DNA from 4 places in the Paracerasibacillus soli genome. Region 1 is predicted to be linked to each of the others. Evidence: riboswitches for the same ligand, from Rfam matches in the RefSeq annotation. Region 1 holds a riboswitch; each other region holds the start of a gene.
The links. A riboswitch is a leader RNA that binds a small molecule or an ion and turns the genes downstream of it on or off. The one in region 1 is predicted to bind S-adenosylmethionine.
Positions count from the first base shown of each region.

Region 1 (5,194 bases):
TGTTACATATGATGATAACACATTTAGAGTATGCGCATACATCAAAATACTTCTTTCTGAGTTTTAACTACATTCTTTGATTCTCATTATCATAGAAATTCCTTAAGATACAAACAAAAAAAAACTGACACTCTCGTATGGAGAGCATCAGAATGGTTTTCTCTAGTATATCGATTGTACTTTACTTATTTATCTCGGAATTTGGTTATTTATTTCTGCAATTAAAGACTTACTTTTTTCATAATCTTGTTGTCGACGCTTTTCTACTACTAACCGTTTATGAAAAGCTGTGCCATATTCCTCATACCCCATTTGATGCGACTCCTGCATCGCTCTTTCCATGTCAGACGTAACATTCATTTTTAGATCACTATGGATAGTTGATCATCCTTTCGTTTTGGTTACGATATAAAGCGTAACACGAGACGAAGGGATTACTCAAACTGGAAATAATGCTATTCATTCCTGTAGTGATTCATTTATAATACTAGTAAATCAATAACTTGAATTTTTAACCACTTTCTCCTAATTTCTATGTTTATCTTAGCAATCCCCTACTATTTTCCATCTACAGGTACAATTGCCCCATTATATTCCTTCAATATAAAGTCTTGTATTTCTTTTGAATGTAATACATCTACTAATGTTTTTAAAGCTTTGTTTTCTTTATCTTCAGTACGGACTGCAATAACGTTAACGTACGGTGAATCTTTATCTTCAATAAATAATGCATCATTTAATGGACTTAATCCAGCTCCAATTGCATAGTTCGTATTAATTGCCACAAGCACATGATCTTCCGAATTATAAAATTCCGGTAACAATGCAGGCTCATAATCAGGTGAGAATTTTAGCTTTTTAGGATTTTCTACAATATCATCAAGTGTAGCATTCGCCTTATCAATTCCATCTTTTAACGTGATCAATCCATTTTCTTCAAATAAAGATAAAATTCGGCCGTGGTCTGCGACAGAATTACTCATAATAACTTCTGTATTATCATCAATATCATCCAAACTGGCTATGTCCTTTGAATATACACCTAAAGGCTCTACATGGATGCCATCAATATAGTCTAAATCATATCCGGTTTTCTCTTTTGTTTCCTCTAAAAAAGGGATGTGTTGGAAATAGTTAGCATCTAATGTACCATTAGCTAAATCATCATTCGGGAATACGTAGTCTTGATAAGGCTCAATTTCTATTTTTATTCCTTTTTCTGCTAAAATAGGTTTTGCCTTTTCTAATATTTCCGCATGCGGTTCACTTGAAGCTCCGATTACTAATTCAACCTGCTCTTGGTTATCACTTTCATTTTTTGCCGATTCTGATTTCCCTTTGTCTTCATCTTTCCCTGTTCCACATGCAGCAAGTGCCAATACGAGAATAATAGATAAAATTGCAAGTAATTTTTTCATTTATATTTCCTCCATGTCGTTTATTATCTTTTATCTAACTTATTTGAAATATAGTCTCCAATTAACTGAAAAATAAATACAATGACAACAATTGATATGGTACAAACAAATACAACATCATAGTCTCGGCGTTGAAAACCAAAATAATATGCATAATTCCCTAATCCACCAGCTCCAATTACACCTGCCATTGTTGTATAACCAATTAATGCGATTGCTGTAACGGTAATTCCCGAAACTAGCGCAGGCATGGATTCTGGTAATAATACCTTCAATATAATTGTTTTAGTTTTTGCTCCCATTGCTTTAGCAGCTTCTACCACCCCTTTATCCACTTCTTTTAAGGCTATTTCTACGAGCCTGCCATAAAATGGAGCAGCCCCGATGATTAATGCTGGTAATGCAGCGTTTGGACCTCTGATCGTTCCTACTAGCACATTTGTTACTGGAATTAATAAAAAGATCAAGATAATAAATGGAATTGCACGAAACACATTTACAAATGCTGCTACAATAAAATGAATATATTTATTTTCCCAAATACCATCTTTCATCGTAAGATAAAGTAATAATCCGAGTATCAATCCAAAAATAAATGTTCCAATTAATGCAAGAATTGTCATGTAAAATGTTTCATATGTAGCGAGCCATAGTTCATCAAATTTTACGTTCTCTAATCCGTTAAAGTTCATGTTGTAAAACCTCCACTTCTACCGAGGTCTCATTTTTTATGAACGCAATAGCCTTCTCCATTTCTCCTGTTTCTCCAATGAATTGTACATATAGCGTTCCGTAAGCCCCCAATTGCGTTTGCGTTATTTTCCCTTGTAAAATATTAATATCTACTGCAAATAGTTTTGCTAGCTTACTAATTAATGTTTGATTTGTAGTTTCTCCTACAAAATGTAAGCGAGCAATTTTAGCTGTTGGGTTCGCTTGAAACAATCGCTCGAAGTCTGTTTCCTCGTCTTCTATGCCCATCACTTGTTGTACAAACTTCTTTGTAACAGGTTGTTTCGGTTGTAAGAAAAGATGAAGTACATCACCTTGTTCCACGACTTTACCATCTTCCATGACGGCTACGCGGTTACAAACCTTTCGAATGACGTGCATTTCGTGTGTAATCATAATAATTGTTAAACCTAGTCGTTGATTAATGTCCATTAGTAAATCTAGTATTGCATTTGTTGTTTCAGGATCTAGTGCAGAGGTTGCTTCATCACAGAGTAGTACTTTGGGACGATTTGCTAATGCTCTCGCAATACCAACACGTTGCTTTTGCCCGCCACTTAATTGTGATGGGTACGCATTCTCACGACCACTTAATCCCACTAGATTGATAAGTTCCTGTACTCTCTGTTTTATTTCTGCTTTTGGCACATTGGCAATTTCCAATGGGAATGCTATATTTTCCGCAACAGTTCGTGACCAAAGTAAATTAAAATGTTGGAAAATCATGCCGATATCTCTTCGGGACTTTCTTAACTCTTTCATATTTAAACGAGTAATTTCTTGATTATTAATCATGACTTTACCAGTTGTAGGTTCTTCTAATCTATTTAATAAACGAATAAACGTACTTTTCCCTGCACCGCTATACCCAATTACCCCAAAAATTTCTCCCTGCTCGATATCCAATGTAATTTCATCGACTGCCGAGATGGACTTTTCTTTATCTGTAAAAACTTTACTTAACTTTTCTATTTTAATCATCGGGATACCTCCTTATAAAAAGCCAGCCAATTAAAAACGCCTTTCTGCTAGAGAACAGAAAGACGTGTATATTCATCTTCGTGTTCCCTCATCTTTCAAAGCATATGCTTTGTAGGAATTAGCACCGTTTTAGAATTTACTTCTAAAGGTTGCCGCGGTTTCACAGGGCCTTTCCCTCCACCGCTCTAGATAAGAGACTTTCGTACTATATAAAATTATAAATTTCATTATACGATTATTAATTCTATTTGTCAAACTCATCTGCAAATAAATGCTTTGCGTATTTTACAAGATAAGTGTATATATTTGCGACAGACTGAAAAGCATATACTTTTTCCTTGATTTCACCATGATCTATAATAAAAAGACAAGGTACACTTTCAATCTTGTTCTCTTGCATAAAATTAGGATACAAGGAAGCATTCATTTCGTAAAAAATATCTTGATTGTGAGTTCTTTCAATCTGAGTTAGGATTGATCTTGCCACATGACATGTTCCACAAAATGGCGTATGAATGTAAAGTAGTAAATGCTCTTGTTTTAATGTATCTTCGGTTATTGGTTTCAAAATATCACCTTGCTATGATAAAAAAATTGGATTTACTGAAATATCTTTACTTGCTAATAAGGTAGCTAAAACTTGTTCCGGTGTTGTCGCTACTTCTTTAAATTCACTATTAATATAGATATGTTCCGCATGTGGCAATTCATAAGCTAGTTGCTTACGCAATTTCATACCAGATTGATCCTCATCCACTAGGATATAGACGTCCTTATTGTCTAAATCATGCGTTTCTAACATTTCATCAAAGCGTTCAACACCAAATGTACCATTCGTACAAATGATCTCCAATTGCTCTGTAATAATTTTTCTGATTTGCTTTTTATCTGTTAAACCTTCGACGATAATCACTTTATCTGATTCATTTGAATCCATTATATGCACCTCTCCGAAGACTTTTCAAAATTAAAGCAGGCCATAAACCATTTTGCGCAATAAGGCTGACTCTATGTAGGAGTCAGCCTTATATGATTATATCATGTATTAGTCGTCTTCTTTAATCATTTCTTCATATTGTTCTGGAGACATTAAATCATCAAATTCTGACTCGTTAGATGGTTCGATAACAATCATCCAAGCTTTTTCATATGGTGACTCATTTACAAGTTCTGGACTATCTTCTAACTCTTCATTAACAGCAACTACTTTTCCGCTTAAAGGAGCATAAAGTTCAGAAACTGTTTTAACAGATTCTACACTACCAAATGGCTCATCAGCTTCTACCTCTTCGCCCACTTCAGGTAATTCTACAAATACGATATCCCCAAGTTCATCTTGGGCAAAATCTGTAATTCCGATTCTCACTTGATTGTTTTCCTTTTTTATCCACTCATGTTCTTCTGAATAAAATAAGTCCTTTGGTAAATTCATTTTCATCCCTCCATATGTATCTTTCCACTTTAAATATACCGTTAAATCCATATAAATGCTAGTATTACATCTAGTACTATACATGCAATTAAAGGATTATTTATCCTAACCAAACTTCTGTGAATTGATCCTCTTTAAAGCCAACTGTTACATGTTTACCATCTGTTACAATTGGTCGTTTTAAGAGCATGCCGTCAGATGCTAACACCTCTGCCATTTCTTCTACAGACATTTTAGGTAACTTCTCCTTCATATTAAGTTCCCGATATTTTTTCCCACTCGTATTAAAAAATTTCTTAGTTGGAACATCTTCCATTCCCATCAGTTCGAGTATTTTTTCCTTTGATGGCGGAGTTTCTACAATATGTATACTTTCAAAATCAAGATTATGTTCTTCTAACCACTTTTTCGCCTTTTTACAAGTACTACAGTTAGGATACCAATAAAATTCCAATTTCATCATACATCTCTCCTTCTAGCAACATCTTAACATATTCCCTTGGTTGCTTGAAATAAGACAATATCCAAAAGCAATATTTGCATCAAAATAATGCATTAACAAGTTAATCTTGGTGGTTTTGCGATTATTTGTTTTTTGATTAATATGTCAAAATTCTATTCGTTGATGTGT
Region 1 is NZ_JBHLWL010000026.1:9,937-15,130, reverse strand. Features, by position in the region: gene ACFFIS_RS09140 (YuzK family famiily protein) at 190-330, opposite strand; gene ACFFIS_RS09135 (MetQ/NlpA family ABC transporter substrate-binding protein) at 558-1,418, opposite strand; gene ACFFIS_RS09130 (methionine ABC transporter permease) at 1,442-2,110, opposite strand; gene ACFFIS_RS09125 (methionine ABC transporter ATP-binding protein) at 2,100-3,131, opposite strand; SAM riboswitch class I at 3,217-3,327, opposite strand; gene ACFFIS_RS09120 (thioredoxin family protein) at 3,376-3,699, opposite strand; gene ACFFIS_RS09115 (toprim domain-containing protein) at 3,712-4,068, opposite strand; gene gcvH (glycine cleavage system protein GcvH) at 4,177-4,563, opposite strand; gene ACFFIS_RS09105 (arsenate reductase family protein) at 4,664-5,023, opposite strand.

Region 2 (5,194 bases), on a different contig from region 1:
GCAAAGTTGATCTAGTGGTACATATTTTGTTGCTTCTTCAACTCGTGCTTTTATATTATCTTTATCCTCTAATTGACCATGTTTCGATGTGAATAGACCTAGCACTACGTTTGGGCCACCTTTTGTAATATATTGCAGCGGCTGAAAATCTCCAGAACGGTCATCATCGTATTCAAGGAAAAATCCATTTACTTTTTCCTTTGCAAATAATGTTGGGGCGATTTTAGCATAGCTTCCTTCAAATGCCCATTTAGATCGGTAGTTACCACGGCAAAGATGAGTAGTTACAATGAGATCTTCTGGTTTATCTTCTAAAACGCCATTTGCAACACGTAATGCTAAATCAATTAATTCCTCACGAGAATAGCCACTATCATTGAACGGAATCTCCGGTGCATTAAGTCCAGCGATATATACATCATCTAGCTGTAAATATCGGCAACCAGCATCATAAAACGCTTTAATCGCATCGCGGTAGGCGTGGATAATGTCATTTGCATATGCTTCAATATCAGGATATATTTCTTTGTTGCGGATACCAGCATTGAATAATTGGTTAGGGCTTGGAATGGTTTGTTTTGCAATTGCCCGGTCGCCAACAATTTCCTTAAACTCAATAAAGTCTTTTATATGTGGATGATCAGGGTTAAACGAGACTTTTCCGGTAACACGAACATCGTATCTTTCGGTTTCTTCACCTTTAAATTTAAAGCCATGCTCAGTTATGTATCCCTCTACACCAATTAAATGCTCTAGAAAATCTGTATGCCAAAATCTACGTCGAAATTCTCCGTCTGTAACGGCTTGTAGCCCTACCTCGATTTGCTTGTCAACGACTTTTTTAATTTCCTCTGTCTCAATTACATGTAGTTCTTGTGCAGTAATATTACCATTCTGGAAATCTCTTCTAGCCTGATGAATTCTCTCTGGACGTAATAAACTTCCCACGTGATCAGCCCGAAATGGAGCTTTTACTAATGTTTTAGTTGTCATATAAAATCTCTCCCTAAAATAATATTTTTTATTTTAAAATTAATATCACGCACTGCTTCAAAATAAGTTTCATCTTATCCACAATTCATGTGCTGTTATGATTATCATCATGAATAGGTATTATGGCAAAATAGCAAAAGAACGTACGGGAAATCCACTTGCTTTTTCGGGTTTGGGACATATATTGAAAATGACCGCCCCTTTTGTAGGTACCTTATCTAAATTCGTTAATAGCTCTACTTGAAAAGTATCTTGTTCAAGTACATAATATTCACCAATGAGTGAGCCATTTTTACGGAAATCTTTTGCTGCATCTGTATCAAATGTTTCATGGCCTACAGCATGAATCTTTCTTTCCTCAAATAGAAATCTTAAGGCGTCTATTCCCCATCCCGGGGTGTGACTATTTCCTTCTTTATCTTTATTTTCAAAAGCGACTTTATCAGGCCAGCGCTTACTCCAATCTGTTCGCAAAGCCACAAATGAACCTTGGTCTATTTTCCCATGCAACACTTCAAATTGAAGAATATCATCTACAGATAAGATAAAATCATTATCTATCTCTGCCTCTTTTGATTTATCAATTACAACTAAGGGAAGAACCAGTTCTTTTAAATTAAGTTCGTCTAAGTAGCGTTGATTACGAACGAAATGAATAGGCGCATCGATATGTGTTCCATATTGTCCAGGAAAATTGAAACGCTGCGCAAAAAAGCCATCATCATGTGTAAAAAGTGTTTCAAATTTCGCATCCTCAAAGGCCGCAAAATGTGGAGAATGTGGGCCGAAAGTATGTGTGAGATCAACCCACTTTTTACTTTTTAGAACGTTTAAAATCTGTAAGAGCTCATTATCTGTTTTGGCAATCGACATTAAAATCACCCCATAAATGAAATTTAAAATAAAAAAATCCTCTTCCTAAAAAATAAGAAGAGGATTTTGATAACCGTACTTGACTACTCCTCTTATCTTCTAGCAATTTGCTACTGGAATTGGCACAGTACTTGTAAAAAGTCCGCTGCCGAGGCTTCAAAGGGCCAGTCCCTCTGCCTCTCTTGATAAGAAAAAAATTTGAAATATTAAGTTGAGTCAAACTATACACTACAAATCGTAAACTGTCAACAATAATTTATAAATTATTAGGAAAAGGATCATTTACTTGGGTCTAAAAGATGTTGGTCACAAAGGTGTCGTTTCTTCTGACATTGCTGTCTTAGCCTTTTTTGTTAGCCTTCATTCGTAACGCAAGCACGCCATCTCTGCTGATTGAAGTTGTAGAATCTCGTAAAGAAGGGAGGATTATATTGCAAAATGGTATTGCCCACTAATATCAAGATACATGGAATATTAGAAATTGCATATTTACAAATAAAATGAAAACGCAAAGGATATACTAAAAATAAACGTAAAGCGGGAGGGTAATTATTTGAAAACCAACGACAACATATCGGTTTATGCCCTTGGAGGCTTAAATGAGATTGGAAAAAATATGTATGCTATCGAGTATGGAGACGATATTGTACTTATCGATTGCGGTAATAAGTTTCCAGATGAAAATTATTTAGGGATTGATTTAATTATTCCTGATTTTGCATATCTATTAGAGAATAAGGAAAAAGTTCGCGCATTAATTGTTACACATGGTCATGAAGATCATATTGGGGGTATCCCATATTTTTTAAAGACAGTGAATGTACCAGTATATGCAACGAGTTTTACACTTGGATTAATTGAAATGAAATTAAAAGAACATCGCTATTTAAGAGAAAGTAATCTACATGAGATTAATGCAAGTACAGTATTTACAATTGGAAAAATGAATATTCACTTTTTTAAAGTAAATCATAGTATTCCTGATTGTTTAGGAGTTGTCTTTGATACACCTGAAGGTACAATTGTACACACTGGAGACTTTAAGTTTGATTTGACACCAGCTGCCAGTAATGAACGTTCCGAAATACATAAGATGGCTGAAATTGGGAATAAGGGCGTATTGCTTTTGTTATCGGAAAGTACAAATGCTGAGCGAAAAGGTTTTACTCCTTCAGAACAAATAGTTGAAGAAAATTTGGAAAGTGCTTTTTTGAAAGCGGAAAGGAAAGTCATTGTATCTACTTTTGCTTCTAATATTAGCCGGGTCCAGCAGGTTGTAAATGCTTCTGAAAAAACAAATAGAAAACTAGCTTTACTTGGCAGGTCCATGGTAAATGTCGTCAAAGTGGCGATGGATCGTGGTTATTTATCTGTGCCTGAAAATATGTTAATCGAGGCAAAGGAAATTAATGAATTACCTCCAGAAATGGTGACCATTTTATGTACAGGAAGCCAAGGAGAATCACTAGCTGCACTTAGCCGCCTATCGACCGGTAATTTTCGTGATGCTTCGATTTTACCTGATGATATGGTTATTCTTGCAGCAGGTCCAATCCCTGGAAATGAAAAGAAAATAACGAGTATTGTAGATAACCTATTCCAGTTAGGGGCTCAAGTGATTTACGGTCCAGGAAGTAGTTCAGGCATGCATGTTTCAGGTCATGGTTATCAAGAAGATCTAAAATTAATGCTTACACTTATGAAACCAACTTATTTTATTCCGATTCATGGAGAATATCGTATGTTGCATCTACATCAACAGCTTGCGGAATCTGTTGGTGTAGAAAGAGAAAATACGTTTATTATCAATAATGGAGATGTAGTAGATATAGATCAATCCACAGCCAGGTGTACAAGGAAAATACCAGCAGGCAGTACATATGTGGATGGTGTAGATGTAGGAGATATGGAATTTGTATTACGGGACCGTAGGCAAATTTCAGAAGATGGTATGCTGATGATTATTTTGCCAATGAGTAAAAAAGATGGGAAAATGCTTACTGATCCTGAGATTACTTCTCGAGGATTTATAGATAATCAGTTTTCTGAACTAAGAATAGGAATGAACAAAGTTATTCTTGAAACGATTCGTGGCTTATATGAAGAAAACCGCAATTCACGAAATGTAATAAAACGACAAATTAAAAAAACAGTAGGACAATATATTTATAAACGTACACGAAAGGATCCAATGATTATTCCTATTGTGATTGAAATATGATGTAAAGGGAAAAGTGTTTGTAGATACGGGGGAAACGTGGCCGATTTCATTGTATCTCCGTTCATATATTGTAAGTTCAAGTGTAACTTAATAAAATAAAACTCAAAATGGGGTTTAATGTAAGGCGTACTGATGAACAGACTTTTAGTTATCGTCAAGCAACTAATTTTTGTTGTGGTTAGTATAACGAAACGAGGCTGACATAGGAATTTACCTCCTCATTCAGCCTCGATTTTTACATGTGGTATTGTACTAATTATTAGTATTTCTTGTATTTGACTTTCCTTTTCCTCTTCTTTGTTCATCTGGTAATTTTGGCTTGTTATGTCGATTTTTTTTATTTGCTTTGCTATCTTTAACCATCATCATCCCTCCAGTAAAATGCAAAATAGAGTCCATACGATACATTATTAAATTAACCAAAGAATGCCGATTTATTCATGATGTCTCAAGCCGTTCTCTTAAGCTCAATATGTTGTAATATATTAATTCGTTATTGTTCTTTTACTATAAATCTTGCATCTCTGTATTTTGAAGGGGATTTTTTCATTCATTGAATATGGTGAAGGAATGGATAGAATGTGAGTGGGGGTAGTTTTTTTATTACGAACTGCAAACGTAGCGCTCCTTACTTCGGGTGATGCTCACTTAAAAATAATATATCTTCTTTCGATAAATGTTGGTTATTAATTAGCAAATTCTGATTTATAATATGTTCCATTTTTATTTTACCATTTATTAATAAATCTCCTGTTAGGATGCATGGGATGACAGTTTCAATGCGTTTTCCTTCGTTGTCATAAAATAAATAGCCATCTGTTTCATCATAAATAAATGAATTTACTTTCATATTTGGCGTAATAAGTAATGTTACTTTTTCGTTGTCATTCCACATTATTTTTATAAGGGTTTTCTTTTTTAATTTATTTTCTACTAAGATTTTAAGCGTAGTTAGTGATATATCCATGTTAGTACCTCCTAGATTTGACTGATCACTTTTTCACTTTGTTTATACAATCATATTATTAACTTCAATACTTTTGCAAATATAATACATCTATTTACTTCATCACTATCGCTTTATATTTTGAATTGAGGTGTAATAAA
Region 2 is NZ_JBHLWL010000043.1:12,850-18,043, reverse strand. Features, by position in the region: gene ACFFIS_RS12860 (5-methyltetrahydropteroyltriglutamate--homocysteine S-methyltransferase) at 1-993, opposite strand, end outside; gene ACFFIS_RS12855 (cyclase family protein) at 1,114-1,866, opposite strand; SAM riboswitch class I at 1,956-2,058, opposite strand; gene ACFFIS_RS12850 (ribonuclease J) at 2,420-4,087, shown strand; gene ACFFIS_RS12845 (hypothetical protein) at 4,716-5,054, opposite strand.
Region 2: it holds a riboswitch for S-adenosylmethionine, as region 1 does, so the genes downstream of both, ACFFIS_RS12855 (cyclase family protein) here and ACFFIS_RS09125 (methionine ABC transporter ATP-binding protein) in region 1, are expected to answer to the same signal.

Region 3 (5,194 bases), on a different contig from region 1:
CTTATTTAAGACATTTTTAAGTGTCGTGACAGATTGATCAAATTGACTTTTCTCTGTTTCATTTAGGTCTATTTCAACAACTTCCCGAACGCCTGAACGATTAATAACGGTTGGTACTCCAATATATATATCACGGTGTCCATATTCCCCTTCTATATATGTTGAAGTCGTTAACATACTATTTTCATTGTTTAAGATTGCTTTTGTTATTCGTACAAGTGCCATACCAACACCATAATATGTTGCTCCTTTTCTTTCAATGATATGATAGGCTGCATCACGTACTTGCATAAATAAGTGATCTAATTCTTCCTGTTTAATGAGTGGGTTTCTTGCTAAATACGTATCAATTTGCTCCACCCCAATTGTTGCACGACTCCATACAGGAAGCTCTGTATCACCATGTTCACCAATGATTAGCGCATGTACATTTCTCGTATCGATATGAAAATGTTGTCCCAAAGTATAACGTAATCTTGCAGTATCAAGGACTGTTCCTGAACCGATAACTCGTTCTTTTGGTAACCCTGATTCCTGCCAAGTGATATATGTTAAAACATCAACAGGATTTGTGGCAACTAAGAAAATACCTTGAAAATGATGTTGCATCACATCAGAAACCATTCCCCTAAATAGTTTTGCATTTTTTTCTACTAAATCTAATCTTGTTTCGCCAGGCTTTTGTGGAAGTCCTGCAGTGATGACGACAATATCCGCGTCTTTGCAATCTGCATATGTTCCATTCCAAACTTTTGTTGGGCTTGGAGCAAATGGCATGCCATGACTTAAGTCCATCGCTTCACCTTCAGCCTTTGCCTCATGAATATCAATCAATACTAATTCTTCCGCGACTCCTTGATTCACACATGCATACGCATAACTACAACCAACTGCACCCGTCCCAATTATGACGATACGATTCACTTTTTCTCTCATCATCTGCCTGCTCCTTTCCAAACCTTTTTAAAATTAGCAGCAGGGATCGTCACATTTCTCCTACTAGTTCGTAATGAACGCATTAGGTTTCTAGTTGTTGATTCCCCACTTATCATACTTTAAACCTCCTCGAATTCTTGAAATGACGGACTTACGCATGAAACTATGATAAATAGAACATGTATATTTACATCTTTCCCTCCATACAGACTAGCAAAAGTGATATAATTATTTTACTATTTTGCTTATTCAAGGAGAGGTTAAGATAATGTCACACACGCCTTTTATTTTATTTTCCTTTTCACATCTGATTGTGTTCGTTTTACTCTTCTTATCCTTACTTTATTTACATCGAGCTACTCATTTACGACAACGCAACTTAAAACGATATGAACGTTATTTTGCACTCATTTTATTAGGTCTGGAAGTTGGTTACCATGGCCTGCAATTTGCTCAATCCAATTGGACACCACAATATAATTTACCGTTAGAGTTATGTAGTTTAACCTTATTTGGGGCAATTATTTTATTATGGCGGCCAAATCAAGTGCTATATCAATTTGTATTTTATGCGGGTATTGCTGGGGCGATACAAGCATTAATTACTCCTGTAACTGATTACGGCTTTCCGCATTATCGATATTTCCACTTTTTTATCACACATTGTGGCATTATCATGACAGCATTTTATTTTACTTGGGTAAAACGAGGATACCGTCCAACCCTAAAAGGTATTGGTCAAACAATGCTTATATTAAATATCCTTCTGCCTATCATTTTATATCTCAATCACATAACAGGTGGAAATTATATGTTCTTAGCAGAAAAACCACCAAGCGGCAGCATACTTGACCTCCTCGGCCCATACCCATGGTACCTACTATCACTAGAGATTGTAGCAACCACCATGTTTCTCACCCTACTCCTATTATTCAAGTGAAACATGGGGACGGTTCTCCTGTTTCATTAGCAAAGAATCCGTCCACATTTTTATTATTATTTCAAAAAGGGTATTGACTTTTTAGAGAATAGCCTATAGACTAACATCTAACATTAAGAAATGTATTAAAAATTAAATATTTGTACCACTTTCTTATCAAGAGAGACGGAGGGAAGGGCCCTATGAAGTCTCGGCAACAGATTCTTTTAAAATGGAAAACTGTGCCAAGTCCCACAAATGCTATTGCTGCATTTGAAAGATGAGAAAGAGATGGTTTCTTACATAGAATCCCTCTTTTTCTTATCAATTAAGAAAAGGAGGGATTTTTTCGTGCAACTTTTAAAGAATGTGACACAAGGAGTAACGTCACTGCCACCGCTTGTGTCCATAGTGTAAAACAGCAATATTTTGGAAAAAGGCGAACGGTTCAAAACATTTGAGGAGGACATCATATGATCGAGTTTAAAGATGTTTCAAAAACTTTTCATCTCGGAAAACGCGAAGTGCAAGCTGTAAAAAACGTATCCTTAACAATTTCACAAGGAGAAATATTTGGGGTTATTGGATTTAGTGGTGCTGGGAAAAGTACATTGCTACGTTTAGTCAACATGCTGGAGCGCCCAACCTCTGGAACTGTATGGATGCACGGGGTAAATATTAGCACATTATCCGCAAAAGAATTACGTGCAAAACGCAGAAACATCGGGATGATTTTTCAAAACTTTAATCTATTTAACGCTCGTACCGTCGCGGGGAACATAGCATATCCATTAAAACTAGCTGGATATTCCAAGCAAAAAATAGCCGAACGAGTGAATGAATTATTACAGTTTGTCGGACTTGAAGATAAAGCAAAAGACTATCCCGATCAATTATCGGGAGGGCAAAAACAGCGGGTAGGTATTGCAAGAGCACTCGCCACTTCACCAGACGTGCTCATTTGTGACGAAGCAACATCAGCACTAGATCCTGACACGACAAGTGATATTTTACGATTACTAAAAAAGGTCAATCGTGAACTTGGCATTACGATGTTACTTATTACACACGAAATGCACGTTATCCAGTCCATCTGTGACAAAGTCGCCGTTATGGAAGACGGAGAGGTTATTGAATTCGGCAACGTATTTGAGACATTTACAAATCCGCAACATCCAACGACAAAGCGATTTATTAGTTCCGTGCAACAAGACTTACCGTCCCAGGAAGTTCTGAGAGAATGGCAAGATAAATCAAATAACAGCAAGCTTTATCGCGTTATATTTACCGGTGAAATTACAAATAATCCCGTATTATCACAAGTTACGAAACGACATGACGTAGATTTTAATATTATCTATGGTTCTGTTCAAGAATTACAAGCACAATTATTCGGAAATTTACTCGTATCATTCACTGGCGAATCCGCCAACGTAAACCAAGTACTCACAGAACTAAAAACGCTTGTACAAATTGAGGAGGTGAACATTCATGAAAGTTGATTGGACTACATTTTGGCCTCGCATTGTTGAAGCAACAGGCGAAACACTCACAATGGTTATTGCAACCTTAATCTTTGGTTCCATTATCGGGATAACTTTCGGCTTACTACTCTTTGTAACAAGAGAAAATCATATTTTAGAAAATAAATTCGTGTTTCAAATATTAAATTTACTAGTAAACATGATCCGACCTATTCCTTTTATCATTTTCCTTGTAGCAATCTCACAGCTTACAAGGCTCGTGATTGGAACAACTATCGGAACCGCAGCAGCCATTTTCCCAATGACTATTGTTGCAAGTTTTACAGTTGCGAGAGTAGTAGAAAACAACTTAGTAAGTATTGATCCAGGTGTCATTGAAGCGGCTCAGGCAATGGGGGCAAGTCCCTTACGCATTATATTTACAGTATTAATTCCAGAAGCACTCGGACCACTTATTTTAGGACTGACATTTGTTTCAGTTGGCTTAATCGACTTTTCTGCAGTCGCAGGTACAGTTGGAGGAGGTGGGCTTGGTCATGTCGCAATGACTTATGGCTATCAACGATTTGATGGAAGTGTCATGCTCGTTACAGTTCTCATTTTAATTGCAATGGTCCAACTGGCACAATGGCTCGGAAATACATTATCAAAGAAAATCATGCGCAGATAAAGCATGTCAACAGGCAAAAAAGCTCGCATAAACGATGCCTTGTTCATCCAGGGACATCCGTACCATTTAAATTATTTACTACCTAGTTCGTACAGAATAAAAAACTTATTTTGGATAAGAGGAGACATTTACATGAAAAGATTATTACTTCTAAGCATTGCTATTTTAACTATATTTACAATTTCAGCCTGTTCCAGTTCGAAAGCAGAAGGACCAGGGGATGATAAAGATAAAATACATGTCAAAATTGGTGTCAATGGTGCTGACGGTGCACAGTGGCCAATCTTAAAAGAAAAAGCAGCAAAAGAAGGAATTGAGATTGAACTCATTGAGTTTGCTGATTATACACTGCCAAATAATGCACTAGCTCAAGGAGATATTGATATGAATGCTTTCCAACATATCGCTTTTCTCGGCCAATATGTAAAAGAAAGCGGTAATCATATTGTGCCAATTGGTTCCACCATGTTAGCGCCAATGGGGTTATTCTCCGAAAAGATTGATGATGTATCTGAAATAAAGGCAGGAGATAAAATTGCAATCCCAGATGATCCTTCAAACCAAGCTCGGGCATTACGCCTTTTAGAAAGTGCGGGCCTACTTGTACTTTCCGATGACTTTGGTCTGTTTGGAACACCAACAGAAATTGCAGACAACCCATTAAATCTAGATATATTACCGATGACAGCACAACAAACACCACGTGTACTACCTGATGTAACTGCCTCCGTTATTAATAATGGGGTTGCAGGGCAAGCAGGCTTCTCACCTATTGAAGATGCGGTATTTATTGAAGATGAAACAGATGATAACATTCATCCTTACGTCAATATCTTAGCCGTACGAGAGGATGACAAAGACAACAAAGCATACAAACGAATCGCAGAGCTTTACCAAGAGGAAGATATTGAAAAAGTCGTGAAGGAAGATACAAATGGCGGTTCGTTTTTAGTGAAATTAACAGCTGAACAACTTGAAAAGACATTTGCAGAACTTAAAAAATAATAAATGGAGTGATTGAAATGACAGTCGTTAAAAATAACCATCTGAATGTAATCTCACAATCTATTGAGCAAAATCGGGATTTATATATTCAAACAAGTCAGGCCATCCATGCGAAGCCAGAGATTGGTAATGAAGAAGTGTTCGCAAGTAAGGAACTCGTAAGCATTTTAGAAAGGTCAG
Region 3 is NZ_JBHLWL010000017.1:171,958-177,151, forward strand. Features, by position in the region: gene ACFFIS_RS05745 (L-lactate dehydrogenase) at 1-936, opposite strand, end outside; gene ACFFIS_RS05750 (YwaF family protein) at 1,205-1,876, shown strand; SAM riboswitch class I at 2,027-2,142, shown strand; gene ACFFIS_RS05755 (methionine ABC transporter ATP-binding protein) at 2,329-3,357, shown strand; gene ACFFIS_RS05760 (methionine ABC transporter permease) at 3,347-4,009, shown strand; gene ACFFIS_RS05765 (MetQ/NlpA family ABC transporter substrate-binding protein) at 4,142-5,014, shown strand; gene ACFFIS_RS05770 (M20 family metallopeptidase) at 5,032-5,194, shown strand, end outside.
Region 3: it holds a riboswitch for S-adenosylmethionine, as region 1 does, so the genes downstream of both, ACFFIS_RS05755 (methionine ABC transporter ATP-binding protein) here and ACFFIS_RS09125 (methionine ABC transporter ATP-binding protein) in region 1, are expected to answer to the same signal.

Region 4 (5,194 bases), on a different contig from region 1:
GCATCTCTACATATTTACAAACTTAAAATTTGACGTGTACTTTTTATTAACTTTAACGCGTACTCTTACAGGAAAGTCTTGTAAATATAAATGGATATAAGTACGCTGAAAATGTGTATCCCAATGGATTGTCATGACATAAAAAAATAAGTCTAGTCAAGGCAGTCGAGTGCTCCTTGGCAAGACTTATTCTACATTGCACAGTCGCACTTCTTTTTAGAAGGCGTGTGTTCAATCTATACAACGCTTCTCTCCATAGAGTATTGTTAAAAGGAAAAACATTGTAAAACTAATCAGTAATACCATGCCACCACCTATGTAAAAAATCAGTACAAAGATATCAGGTAGATGGAAGGGCTTTAAATATTGCAGCCACATTCCTACTGACAATCCGATTGAACCAATAATTGCTGACCACACATGCAGTTTAGCTAGCATATTCACTTTAGGGTAAAATACTTTATAGTATAGCGCCCATGCAAATATAGTTAACCAGCCTCCAACCAAAATATGGGTGTGAATCGGGCGAAATGCATTTGACCCTGAACCTGCCATATGTGTACCTAACAATACACCAATAACTGCAAACAACGCTGAAAATCTAAGTAATAGCTGACTGTAGTTATTCATATAACCCCTCCGATAGTCAATATGTATGTTCATATATTACTTCAAGATGATGAATCACCTATGAATATGAGGTTATCCTTTCGGTAAGTACACTGTGAAAGTTGAACCTACATTTTCTTCACTGTCTGCCTCGATTCGACCACCATGTAATTTCACGATCGAAGAGACGATAGATAATCCCAAACCGGTACCTTCAACTGTACTTGTCCTTGCAGAATCTTCCCGATAAAAACGATCAAAAATTCGCTTTTGAACTGCTTGAGATAGTCCTATACCAGAATCTTGGAAACGAATTTCAATTTCCTTTTCCTTTTTGATAATTGATATGTCAATGCTACCATTTTCTTTATTGTACTTGATGGCATTGGTTAACAAATTCTCCCATACATTATAAAGTAATGCAGGATCTCCATTTATATCTATGTCAGGCATAGAGTAGCTAATCATGATCCGCTTTTCATTAATAGCCCATTGATGATTAAAAATAACTTCTTTTAGTTGATCTGACAAAGGATACGTTATCTTATTTAAAAGATCATCCCCTCGGTCAAGTGAAGCAAGTAGTAATAACTGTTTTGTGAGGCTTGATAATCGATTGATTTCATTGTTAATAATCGAAATATAATGGGATTTATCTTCCTCACTCAACGTATCCTTTTCCAGTAAATGGGAATACCCTTTTATATTCGATAATGGTGACTGGATATCGTGGGTAATATTTGAAATAAATTCGCTCTTCATTTCATCAAGCTTTTCAAGTTGTTGCGCCATATTTGTAAAACTAGTTGCTAGTTTTCCTATTTCATCTTTTCGATTTATATCAAGTTCAATGGAAAAGTTCCCTTCGGAAAGATCTTTTGTAGCTCGTGTTAACTTCGAAATAGGGTTAACTAAATATTTCGCACTAATCCAAACGAAAATAATGCTTAATACAATTGTTAAAGCAAGCAACCAGGCAAATAGAATGTGCATTTCATTAAAAAGTAATTTAATATTTGGTCGAATAAAAAGCGCATATTGTTTGTTGTTATGCTCTAGCGGTACCCCGATGGTATTTGTTAGTTCGTTTGCAAAAAAGCCTGTGACAAATGTTTCTTGGGGGAATTGCGCAATCCCGTGGTAAACTTCACCATTTAATACAAGTTCAATTGTTTGATTAGAAAGTGTTTTGTCCCGAAATGGGTCACCGAAAAATGTCTTATTTCCTTCTTTATCTGCTAAAAAAATTTGATATCCAACAGCTGATATATTTTCTAAGTAGTGTTCAAGATGAATATGTTGTTCGTGATTAACGTAATTCGCGATATCTAGTGCAATTTTTGTATTTTTTTCATCGTTATAAGGCTTTAATTTTTGTTGGTAATAAAAATTGGAAAACATAAAGGAAAGCAAAGTGCTCACAAGCATAATTGAAATGGTTGTGAGAGCGAATTTAACATAAAGCGTCTTCACGATTATTTTACCTCCAAAGCATACCCAACACTGCGTATCGTTTTAATATGAAAGTCACTTGTTATTTTCGTAAAACGTTCTCTTAACCGTTTTATATGTACATCAACCGTCCGCTCATCACCATCATAGTCGAATCCCCAAATTCTTTCGATTAAATGTCCACGTGAAAATACTTGCGAGGGGTGTGAGGCAAGGTAAAAAAGTAATTCAAATTCTTTTAATGGTAATAAAAATGATTTATCGTCAATTTCCACTACATAATTTTTTTTATTAATAACAGTCGATCCGAGAGTAATAACATCCTCGGTATTTTTTTCATAACGGCGAAATAACGCTTTTATACGGTACAGGAGTTCCTTTGGCTCGAAGGGTTTCACAAGGTAGTCATCTGTTCCAGAAAGGAAACCTTTTTCCTTATCTTTAAGTTGGTCTTTCGCAGTCAATAATATGATTGGAATATCGTAAAAGTTACGAATATCCTTCGTTAATTCATATCCATCAATAACCGGCATCATCACATCAACAATGGCCATATCACATGGGTTTTTTTCTAATAAATTTAGTGCTTCTTGCCCATTTTCTGCTTTCAAAACGTTGAACCCTTCATCTTTTAAGTAAACCGATACTAAGTTCAAGATATTTTGATCATCATCAACAACAAGTATAGTAGTCATCTGTATCTCTCCAATCAAGAAGTATTATTCAGCAAAGTATATATTTTAGTAAGGATCTTTTATTCTATCCTATTACAAAAATATGAAGAGAGTATGAATTTGCAAGTAGAGGATATGTTATATTTAGTTATTGCCATATGGTGTATAGTTAAACGAAATGGTTTTTCATATGTTTTGGAATTAAAAACTGAAGGCAACACAATCCGCCGGGAAGTGGATAAAAGTGACATACTGTAATGAAAAATAAAAAAGGCGGAAAATTTCCCACCTTAATTATTAGAATAATTGTATAGATGAATCGATCTTACATAAAAACGTAATTTAAATAATTTCCAGTTCGCTCTTTTATAACTAATCCATTCTCCTTTAGCTTTGTCCACATATACTTGTCCAAAGCGTATGGAGATTTAGATTGTAGCTGTGCTAACTGTGAATTTGAAATGAGAATGATGGAAGTCTGTTCACTATTTTGAACTGAAATAGCATAGCTTTCCTTTTTAATCATTTTTACCTCATATGTTTCGTCCCATTCTTGAAGTTGTCGCTCCATTACCTTCATTACATGGTGTAAATATTTTTCTCCTTCTTGATTTTTAGCCATATAACCACGAATAAATCCTGTTGTATTCATTTGCATTCCTCCTATTATTTTTCAATAGGTATCAAGACCATTTGCAAAAAAGTAAAAGCGAGCAATTAACGAGACATAAACTGTGACGCGGCTTGCTGTGAAAATATTCCCAAACAAAGGTTAGTTTAGCTATCATTGATCGTGACAAGGCTAAATGTATCCTAAGCAGAGTAGGCCAATGTTGGTCGGTATTGCCCTTAAAGATATCCAACATTAACTGTTCGCGCAATAAAAAACCCTTTGCAGCAACTGAATGCACACAAAGGGTTTATAGCACCGTTCGTTATCATCCAAAGCAAGCTTTGCTGGTAGGAGCACCTTACCTTCTAGGTAGGTTGCTGTGAAGTCTTAGAGCCAGTACTCTCGTTCACTCTTGATAACCATATTAAATTATTTTTATTATATCATAATCACATATGAAACTAATATTATTTTGCCTCGAATCTTAATGATTTTTTTTAGGAGAAAAAGGTAAAAATACTTGAAAGGTTGTTCCATTTCCCATTTTACTCGTAACTTCTATTCTCCCTCCATGTGCTTCCACAATGGACTTTGTAATGGATAATCCAAGGCCAGAACCACCAGATGTCCTTGTACGTGAAATATCTGCTCGATAAAATCGATTAAAAATAAATGGAAGGTCTTTGCTATCTATTCCGGCGCCATTATCTTGAATAGTAAATCTGTTTGAATCATTTATTGCATCAAGTGATAGGTGAATAACTCCAGTCTCCGGGTCTGTATGTTGCACAGCGTTATAAAATAGGTTTAGAAAGACTTGCTTTAATTTATTTGGTTCATAATATCCATATCGTTCTTCGGATACTTTAACATAAACTGTACGATTTCCTGCTAATACATCAAGTTGTGAACGCATTTCTTTTATTATTTTTGTCACATTCACTTGGGAAACTTGTAAGGAAGGGGCTTGATCCAGTTTAACGAGTGTAAATAAATCTTCTACTAACTTAATAATTCGCTTTGATTCCCCTTGCATACTATTTAATGCTTGATAAAGTTGTTCGGGTTGATTAGCTGCACCTCTTAATAAAACTTCAATAAAGCCATTTATAGATGTAAGAGGCGTTCGTAGTTCGTGAGAGGCATCTGCAATGAAACGTCTCATTTGTTCCTTTGTTTCTCTCTCATATTCAAAAGATATTTCAAGGCGCGCTAACATCGCATTAAAAGATTCTGCTAATCGATCAATTTCTTCTTGACCTTGTTTAACTGGAAGACGTTCCGTTAAGTTCTCGACATCTGTCTTTTTCACTACGTCGACGATTGTGGATAAAGGGACAAGAGTATGTTTTAAAGTACGTAAATAGATTACAAGTCCACTGGTTAAAGCAATAGAAGCGAGAACGATAAAAGTTAATAATTGTTGTAACAATATTTTTTTGAGTGGGGCAGTATTTGTACCTAGCTGTAACGTCAAATCAGCTCGATTATGACTTTCATGTGGACCTCCTAATGGTCTAAATACAACTAACTGTTCTATACCTTTGCTGTTTTCTCTAACGTGATATGCAATCCGATGTATACTTTCGTTATGTTGTAGCATCTTGAGGTATTCCTTTTTAGTAAAAATGGGAGCGGCAACACCACTATTACCTAGTATATCTTGATAATTTCCGTTTGTATCAATAATGGCCAGGGACATACCTTGGTAAAACAAAAAAGGTTGATTAGCAGGTAGGGGATTATCCTTCCCCTTAGGTTTCGTTGATTTGCTTTCTTCATTTAATAGTAACTCTAAAGGAAGTGAACCAAGTTTATCGTTCAGTGCATTTGCTTCATTTTGATA
Region 4 is NZ_JBHLWL010000022.1:36,907-42,100, forward strand. Features, by position in the region: gene ACFFIS_RS06840 (hypothetical protein) at 232-630, opposite strand; gene ACFFIS_RS06845 (sensor histidine kinase) at 703-2,082, opposite strand; gene ACFFIS_RS06850 (response regulator transcription factor) at 2,085-2,756, opposite strand; gene ACFFIS_RS06855 (hypothetical protein) at 3,061-3,387, opposite strand; SAM riboswitch class I at 3,668-3,770, opposite strand; gene ACFFIS_RS06860 (sensor histidine kinase) at 3,833-5,194, opposite strand, start outside.
Region 4: it holds a riboswitch for S-adenosylmethionine, as region 1 does, so the genes downstream of both, ACFFIS_RS06855 (hypothetical protein) here and ACFFIS_RS09125 (methionine ABC transporter ATP-binding protein) in region 1, are expected to answer to the same signal.